Regions from separate parts of the Blautia sp. DFI.3.45 genome, predicted to be linked through region 2. Evidence: predicted binding sites of a transcription regulator. Region 2 holds the regulator's gene; each other region holds the start of a gene.

Region 1 (3,294 bases), on a different contig from region 2:
ACGCATCTGTCCCAGATAATCATAGGTACGGATATGCAGATTACGGATCATCTCAAGATAGAAATCCAGCACTTCGTAGAAATCCCTGCTCTCTGCTCTGGCTTTGGCAAGGATCATTGGAAGATGAAGGCTTACCGCACCGATGTTAAATCTTCCCACAAACACAGGAACATCCTTATCATCTGCCGGATACATACCGCCTCTCTCGTACCAGGGGCTCAAGAACGCACGACATCCCATAGGACTTATAACCTTTCCATACTGCTTGTACATACTGGAAATATATCCTTTTCCTGACATGGACAGCCAGTCCGGATACATAGTCTTGGCAGAACAGTCAACCCCTGCCTCAAATACATCCTCACTGATCTTGCCTTTTCCATGGATATTTTCATCATAAAGGAATACGATTTTCGGGAAGAGTACCGGTTTCTTGCGTCCTGCCTTACCCTGTCCGCCTTTATGCACTTCAAGAAGAGAAATACTTGCCATCTTCTCGAACTGCTTTATTCCAAGTCCAAGAGTTACAGTTACAAATGGATAATCCCCTCTGGAAGATCCGACTGTATTCAGCTTATACTCAATCCCCTGCCATCCCTGGTCAAAATCTCTGCGGACTTTGTCAAGCGCATACTCGATCGCACGTTCTTCACGTCCTGTCCAGCTCTCGTCAGAGTATTTCATAAATTCCTGGATATATTTATCGTAACTCTTCTGTGCATAAGGTGCAAGAATCTTGTCTACTTCCGGTACTGTGAATCCGCCATACTGCTGTGCAGCAGTGCTCAGGATAATATCACCCATAACATCAAACGCAGTATCCAGTGTCTTAGGCTCATTGTACCATACATTTCCCATCTCAAATCCGCCGCTGAGTACAGATGCCACATCAAAGAGACAGCAGTTCATGGTATCCAGACGTGCAGACTGGTCATGAATATAAATATAACCATCTTTACATGCCTGAAGTTCATTACGATTCATAAAAAATTTACGATAAAGCTCTTTGTTCAGTTCATTAAAGATCAGGCTTCGCTTTGTAGCTACAAGCGCACTGTCTGTATTGGCATTACTCTTATCACCAATATAACGGATTGCCTGACTCTTGGTATATACATCATCCATCATATGGATAAAGTCAAGTTTGTAATTTCTGTAATCGCGGTAGCTCTTAGCCACTGCCGGGTTCACTCTCTCAAGTGCTCCCTCTACGATGTTGTGCATCTCCTGGATCTCTATCTCATTCTTTCCCAGTGCCTCCGCATGTTCTTCCGCAAACTGGCAGATAAATTCCTTCTCTTTATCCGAAAATGTGTATAAAATTCTGGCTGCCGACTTATTTACTGCTGCTACGATCTTCTGTGAATTAAACTCTTCTCTCGTACCATCTTTCTTTATAACATATATCATACCTTTTGCTCCCATATACAATATATAGTATTTTTTTCTTTCATTCACCACAATTCTCTCTATATGTGGTACGTTTAACAAGTATAGCACAGTCTCTGACAAAAAGAAAGGGGCAAAAAATTATTCGTCATATTGCTGAATTTGATACATGGCAAGATAATTATCTTGACCATCCAGAGATACCACAGATACCTCATCCCCGGCATGTAATTCTATTTTCTCCTCGTGGTCTGCTTCGTCAAATTTTACAGTTTCATCTTTTCCTGAAGAACTTCTGATTTCCAGAGCAACCTTCTCCCAGCCGGACACTATCCTGTATTCTCCCGGATCTATTGTAAAATCATACCCCTGGTCACTGGCATCTATATCGCCAATCTCTGATGCAGTATCATCCGTTCTGACAATATAATTCTCTCCGGTGAACATATACCAGTCCGGATTGCCCCTCTGTTCATCCTGTCCGTTCTTTACTGCACTGATAGTCTCAGACCAGTCATCTGTCCAGTTATTCTCATTACTTTCATTATTTTCATTACTTTCATTATTCTTATTACTCTCATTTACTTCATCAGAACTGCTGTCATCAAAAATACTGTTGAGATCTATGTCAAACTCATCATAGATAAATTCTTCTATCCTGTATCCAATCGTATCCCAATTCTCTGCCATCTGACCTATTATTACCATCAGAATCAGCACAATGATCCAGAAAATTTTGCCTGCCTTGCCGCTCTTTTTCTTCTCACTTTTTGCTGTCTTTTTTCCGGTGCTGTATGTACGGGCAGTCTGTGCGCTGTACGACTGACCTGATGTTTTCTTTGTCCCTGATGTTTGTATTCTTGAAGTTTGTACTTTTGTATTTTGCGTTCTAATAGTCTGTGTTCTGGCAGACGAAGTTTTTGCAGCTTTGGGAACTGTTTTATTTCTGTCAGACAAAGGGATCTCGTTCTCTGCCATTGCTTTTTTCACCTTTGCCGAAGCATGACGATAGTGCTCTGAACGGTCTTCGTTCAGATGATACAGTTCCATATCATTTCTATATGGCATTCCACAATATTTACACCTGCCGTTTACAATTGGTCCATCACAGACCTGACACCTTTTTCCCATATATCTTCCCCCTAAGTTTTATATAAATTTAACGCTTCATTCATTTACACATTTATTTTAACATTTCGCCCCAATCTTGCAAAGCTGAAATTGTGTTACTGTTCGTTCTGTTCTCCGTAACCATAATATCCCGCGAGATACTTCCAAATGAACAGTAATAATTGTCAAACTACCATTTTCCTGTTATAATAGCGTGGGAAAAGATAATGGATATTCAGTAAACAACAATATTTTTTATCAGTTTGCCATAAAATATGCAAATACAGAAATTACAGGAGGAATCCACTCATGGAACAGATTAAAATTCCTGACGGGTATCAGTCATCTTTAAATCTTCACGATACCCAGATTGCCATTAAAACTGTGAAAGATTTCTTTCAGCAGACACTGGCTCAAAAACTGAATCTGCTGCGTGTTTCCGCTCCGGTATTCGTTAATCCGTCATCCGGTCTGAACGATAACTTAAACGGCGTGGAACGTCCGGTAAGCTTTGATATCAAAGGCCAGCCGGAGAATGCTGAGATCGTACACTCTCTCGCCAAATGGAAGAGATATGCATTACAGAAATATGGCTTTGCTCATGGTGAAGGACTTTACACAGACATGATCGCGATCAGAAGAGACGAGGATCTGGACAATATCCATTCCGTATACGTAGATCAGTGGGACTGGGAAAAGATCATCAGCAAGGAAGAACGCAACATGGACACACTTGTTTCCACAGTACGTGCTATCTACAGCGTTCTCCGCAAAACCGAAAAATACATGGCTGTT
Region 2 (3,294 bases):
AATTTCGGTAACTGTAGGTTCTTTCAGGTGCTGCTTCATATAATTTTCGCGGGTATAGATTGCTTTGTATGCAATATCACGAAGAGAACGGCTGACGCGGATACTGTTGTTATCCCTGAGATATCGCCTGATTTCGCCTATGATCATTGGAACTGCATAAGTGGAAAATTTTACCTGTAAAGTGGTATCAAAGTTGTCAATGGCCTTGATCAGACCAATACATCCGATCTGAAAAAGGTCATCGGCATTTTCGCTGCTGTTCTGAAATCGTCGTATTACGCTGAGAACAAGACGTAGATTTCCTTTAATGTACAATTCACGTGCCTGTTCATCGCCGTTTTTGATCCGTCTGAACAGTTCCGCTTTTTCTTCTGCTGTAAGAACAGGAAGTTTCGACGTATTGACTCCGCAGATTTCAACTTTGTTCAGTGCCATCTTATTGAATCCTCCTTATTATCTCTGGATGTAAACCGACTATTCGCAGATATGAGCCAGGATCCTCCGAAATCATTTCAGGAAATAAAAAAAGGACAGTGGCTGCCGAATAGTTGTCATATACTTCAGTAAGAATGATTCTCATATAGCAGTGGATTTATACTTTGACCGGGAAAATATAAAAAATATAGGTCCTTGACAATTCTCTGCGGTGAAATATCAGCCTTTATGGAAACATTTTTCTTCGTCTATTTTCACAAGGATGATATCGTCCCCGATCTGGCTGATACATTCCCAGGGAATGATATATTCATTATCACGTCCGAACAGGCAGCAGAATCTTCCGGGGCCTGGAAGTATAAGGGCGGTGAGCTGACTGCTTTTGCAGTCAAATTCCGCATCAATGGGACATCCGAGACTGCGGCAGGTACAGATATTAATTACTTCTTTTTGCTTTAATTCACAGATTTTCATAAATCAGATACAGTCCTTCCGGTTAAAATCAGACTGTCGTGCCAATGCTTTCAGAATCTGATATGCGTTTGATAACAATTTATGTATTTTTGCAAAAATTTATGCAAGTCCTTTTATTGACACCTTAAATAGAAATACAGTATAATAAAACTATATATAACTGTTTGTATTTGTGTTACTGAGAATGGAGTGAACAGTAACGTATTTGTAGCCGTTTAACCGAATCAAGTATATAGTACATAAGCAGAAAACAGTAATACGAATTAAAGGGGGACGTCGTATGAAGTGTCCATTTTGTAATCAGGATAATACGAGAGTAGTTGATTCCAGACCGGTAGAAGATACCAATTCTATCCGTCGCCGTCGTTTGTGTGATGCCTGCGGAAGGAGATTTACCACATATGAAAAGGTGGAAAGTATTCCGCTTACTGTGATCAAAAAAGATCAGAACAGAGAACAGTATAATCGCAGTAAAATTCAGTCAGGAATTCTGAGAGCCTGCTATAAAAGACCAATATCCATAGATAAGATTGAAGAGATGATGGATGCCATAGAGGGAGAAATCTTTAATACCGAGGAGAAAGAGATTTCCAGCACCAGAATTGGTGAGATCGTTATGGAACATTTGAAAGATCTGGATGCAGTTGCTTATGTACGTTTTGCGTCTGTATACAGAGAATTTAAAGATGTCAGTACTTTTATGGACGAGCTGAAGAAGTTTATGAATTAAATAAGAGTTCTGTGTGAACAGTAATGTATGAATGCTCTGTGTGAAAGGATTTACGGGCAAATATAAAGAGCCGACGAGAATAATATCCCGCCGGCTCTTTATGTGTATTTTTATGGGGGTAATTAACTAAAATAAATTAAACAATACCCTGAGCGATCATAGCATCTACAACTTTCTCGAAGCCTGCGATATTAGCGCCTGCAACATAGTTGCCTTCCATATCATAACGCTTGGAAGCATCATCAACTTTATGGAAGATATCAACCATGATCTGATGAAGTTTTGTATCAACTTCTTCTGCTGTCCAGGAAAGTCTTGCAGAGTTCTGGCACATTTCAAGTGCGGAAGTAGCAACACCACCGGCATTAGCTGCTTTACCAGGCATAAATGTTACACCGTTTGCCATAAGGTAATCAGTTGCCTCGCGGGTAGTAGGCATATTTGCACCTTCTGCAACATATTTGCATCCGTTTGCAATAAGGATCTTAACAGCATCAAGGTCAAGTTCATTCTGAGTTGCGCATGGAAGATAGATATCACATTTGATGTTCCAGATACCTTTTCCTTCTGTATAAGTAGCGCCTTCTACGCGATCTGCGTATTCTTTGATACGTCCACGTTTTACTTCTTTGATATCTTTAACGATGTCAAGTTTGATTCCTTCCGGATCATAGATATATCCGTTGGAGTCGCACATAGCAACAACTTTACCGCCAAGTTCGGCAGCTTTTTCTACTGCGTAGATGGCAACATTACCGGAACCTGTTACGATGAGAGTTTTACCGGAGATTGTGTCGTTTTTAGCTTTAACCATTTCGTTCAGCATATATACAAGACCATATCCTGTAGCCTGTGTACGAATCAAAGATCCACCGTAGGAAAGACCTTTACCTGTGAGAACACCCTCGTATAATCCGCGGTTTCTCTTGTACTGTCCGTACAGATAACCAATCTCACGTCCGCCTACACCGATATCACCTGCAGGAACGTCCATGTCAGCACCGATATATTTAGAAAGTTCTGTCATAAAGCTCTGGCAGAATGCCATAACTTCTCTGTCAGATTTTCCTTTAGGATCAAAGTTTGAACCACCTTTACCGCCACCGATCGGAAGACCTGTAAGGGAGTTCTTGAAAATCTGTTCGAAACCTAAAAATTTAAGGATTCCCTGGTTTACTGACGGATGGAATCTTAAACCACCTTTGTATGGTCCGATCGCACTGTTGAACTGTACACGATAACCTTTGTTTACCTGTACAACACCTTTATCGTCTACCCACGGAACTCGGAAAGAGATGATTCTTTCAGGCTCAACAAGACGTTCCAGAATGGAAAGCTTGCGGTATTTCTCTTCATTTTTGTCGATTACGACTTTAAGGGAGTCTAAAACTTCCTTTACTGCCTGATGGAATTCAGGCTCATTTGGATTCTGTGCTACGACTCTTTCGTATACTTCTTCGGTATAAGACATTATGATTTCCTCCTCGTCCATCGTATAATTATTTTTTAAATCGACGTTATTATACACTAAAGTGTTACAAATGGAAAGAGCCAAATGAAAATTTTTTTATGAAAATTTTTTGAACAAAATTTGTACTTGCGAAATGCCGCCAAGTATGAGAAAATGTTAAAAATCATCCATACAATTTATAGCA
Region 3 (3,294 bases), on a different contig from region 2:
GAGAGCTATAACCAGTGAGGGTAAAATACAGGTAGAGCTTGCACAGCTTCGCTACAGATCTGCCCGTCTGGTCGGTCTCAGGGAATCTCTTTCCCGTCTGGGAGGTGGAATCGGAACCAGAGGTCCGGGAGAGAAAAAGCTGGAGACAGACCGTCGTCTTATCCGTACAAGGATCTCTGCTTTGAAGCAGGAATTATCCCAGGTGGAGAAACACAGGGAACTGATCCGTTCCAGCCGGGCCAGAGGCAATATGAAGACTGCTGCGATCGTAGGATATACAAATGCGGGAAAATCTACACTGCTGAACACACTGACAGGCTCAGAGGTTTTATCAGAGGATAAACTGTTTGCTACACTGGATCCAACTACCAGACTTTTAAATTTGAAGGACGGACAGCAGATTCTTCTCACAGATACGGTTGGATTTATCCATAAGCTTCCGCATCATCTGGTCGAAGCATTCAAGAGCACATTGGAAGAGGCCAAATATGCAGATTATATTATCCATGTGGTAGATTCTTCCAATCCGCAGGCAGAGATGCAGATGCATGTGGTATATGAGACATTAAAAGAACTGGGAGTGATGGGAAAGAAGATCATCACACTCTTTAATAAGCAGGATGCGCCGGGGGCATGCGTACTGCGAGATTTTAAATCGGACTATACGCTGAAGGTCTCTGCAAAGACAGGCGAGGGTCTTGCAGATCTGAATGATCTTCTGGAGAAGCTTCTTGCTGAAGAACAGATTTATGTGGAGCGCCTTTTCCCTTATCAGGAAGCAGGAAAAATCCAGCTGATCCGCGAATATGGGCAGCTTATCTCAGAGGAATACACAGAGGAAGGGATTGCTGTGAAGGCAAGGGTGCCGAAAGAAATCTACGCCAGAGTTGTATAAAAAAATATTTTGAAAAATAAGAAAATACCATATATTGTGCCTTTTGCGAAAATGAGGAACATTATGTGGTATTTTTGCGTGTTGACGAACCGGTGATACTCTGATACAATGAACCTACAGTGTTACTCAGAGCAAAGTGGACAGTAACGACAGAAATATCTCCGGTAAGAATATGCAGGAGAAACAGATTAACAAGAGAAAATGGGGGCATTAGATATGTTTCAGGTAGTAAAACGTGATGGCGAAGTGGATGAGTTTAAAATAGGCAAGATCACAGCGGCTATCCATAAAGCCTTTGATGCAAAAGAGAAAAATTATAGCGAAGAGATGATTGATCTCTTAGGGCTGCGTGTTACTTCTGATTTTCAGAAAAAGATTACAGATAATAAGATTACAGTAGAAGAAATTCAGGACAGTGTGGAGAATGTGCTGATCCAGGCCGGATATGCAGATGTGGCAAAAGCCTACATTCTTTACCGCAAGCAGAGGGAAAAGGTTCGTAACATGAAGTCAACGATTCTGGATTACAAAGAAATCGTAAACAGTTATGTGAAGGTTGAGGACTGGCGTGTAAAGGAGAACTCCACAGTTACTTATTCAGTTGGAGGTCTGATCTTAAGCAACTCCGGTGCAGTTACTGCAAATTACTGGCTGTCTGAGATTTATGACAATGAAATCGCAGATGCACACAGAAATGCAGATATTCATATTCATGACTTGTCCATGCTGACCGGATATTGTGCAGGATGGTCACTGAAACAGCTGATCCAGGAGGGACTTGGCGGCATTGAAGGCAAGATCACATCTTCACCTGCAAAGCATCTGAGTGTTCTCTGCAATCAGATGGTAAACTTTCTTGGGATTATGCAGAATGAATGGGCCGGAGCGCAGGCTTTCTCATCCTTTGATACTTATCTGGCACCTTTTGTCAAGGCAGATAATTTAAGCTATCCGGAAGTGAAGAAATGTATTGAGTCTTTTATTTATGGAGTCAATACCCCAAGCAGATGGGGAACACAGGCACCTTTCTCCAACATTACGCTGGACTGGACAGTACCGGATGATCTTGCAGAGCTTCCGGCTATCGTAGGCGGAAAGAATATGGATTTCAAGTACAAAGACTGCAAAAAAGAGATGGATATGATCAATAAGGCATTTATTGAGACCATGATCGAGGGGGATGCCAACGGACGCGGGTTCCAGTATCCTATTCCGACCTATTCCATAACAAATGAGTTTGACTGGTCTGATACAGAGAATAACCGCCTTCTTTTTGAGATGACATCCAAATATGGAACACCGTATTTCTCAAACTATATTAACAGTGATATGAAACCAAGTGATATCCGCAGTATGTGCTGCCGTCTGCGTCTGGATCTGAGAGAACTCCGCAAGAAGAGCGGTGGTTTCTTCGGATCAGGAGAGAGTACCGGTTCTGTGGGGGTAGTAACTATAAATATGCCGCGTATCGCATATCTTTCCAAGACACCGGAAGAGTTTTACAATCGTCTGGATCGCTTAATGGATATTTCCGCACGTTCTCTGCATATTAAACGTGAAGTAATTGGTAAGCTGCTGGATGAGGGATTATATCCTTATACAAAGAGATATCTTGGAAGCTTTTCCAATCATTTCTCTACCATTGGACTGGTGGGAATGAACGAGGTTGGTCTGAATGCCCGCTGGCTGGGAAAAGATATGTCTGATGAGCGTACGCAGAGGTTTACAAAAGAGGTTCTTCTTCATATGCGGGAACGTCTGTCCGATTATCAGGAGAAGTACGAAGGAGAACTGTTTAATCTTGAGGCAACTCCTGCTGAATCTACTGCCTATCGTCTGGCCAAACATGACAGAAAACGCTGGCCGGATATTAAGACTGCAGGCAAGGAAGGGGATACTCCTTATTATACAAACAGTTCTCATCTTCCGGTTGAATATACCACAGATATTTTTGATGCACTGGATATTCAGGATGATCTGCAGACGCTTTATACATCAGGTACTGTATTCCATGCATTTATCGGTGAGAAGCTTCCTGACTGGAAAGCAGCAGCAGCACTGGTACGTAAGATCGCAGAGAATTATAAACTGCCGTATTATACGATTTCGCCGACCTATTCTGTATGTAAGGAACATGGCTACATCAGCGGAGAGCATTTCACTTGTCCGAAATGTGGTAAGAAGGCGGAGGTTTACAGTCGTATCACAGGATATTACAGACCTGTACAGAACTGGAATGACGGTAAAGCACAGGAGTATAAGAACCGTACGCTTTATGATGTGATGCATTCAGATATCAGAAAAATACAGCCGGTTCATGCCAGTGTAGTTACTGTGACTAAGGATGATGTGAAGATAGAACCTGTGGCATCACATAAATACCTGTTTACAACCAGTAC

The links. The regulator NrdR, encoded in region 2, represses ribonucleotide reductase genes. The targets are predictions, from matches to a motif close to CACAANATNTTGTG.
Region 1: a site for NrdR is predicted at 1,427-1,440, ahead of nrdD (anaerobic ribonucleoside-triphosphate reductase). Genes of this name have one in related genera too.
Region 3: a site for NrdR is predicted at 921-934, ahead of LJE09_RS02525 (ribonucleoside triphosphate reductase). Genes of this name have one in related genera too.

Annotation. Positions count from the first base shown of each region.
Region 1 is NZ_JAJDMI010000004.1:47,132-50,425, forward strand. Features, by position in the region: gene nrdD (anaerobic ribonucleoside-triphosphate reductase) at 1-1,410, opposite strand, end outside; gene LJE09_RS02425 (hypothetical protein) at 1,531-2,520, opposite strand; gene asnA (aspartate--ammonia ligase) at 2,809-3,294, shown strand, end outside.
Region 2 is NZ_JAJDMI010000045.1:252-3,545, reverse strand. Features, by position in the region: gene sigG (RNA polymerase sporulation sigma factor SigG) at 1-435, opposite strand, end outside; gene LJE09_RS13650 (YlmC/YmxH family sporulation protein) at 655-909, opposite strand; gene nrdR (transcriptional regulator NrdR) at 1,190-1,639, shown strand; gene gdhA (NADP-specific glutamate dehydrogenase) at 1,776-3,110, opposite strand.
Region 3 is NZ_JAJDMI010000004.1:67,017-70,310, reverse strand. Features, by position in the region: gene hflX (GTPase HflX) at 1-895, shown strand, start outside; gene LJE09_RS02525 (ribonucleoside triphosphate reductase) at 1,112-3,294, shown strand, end outside.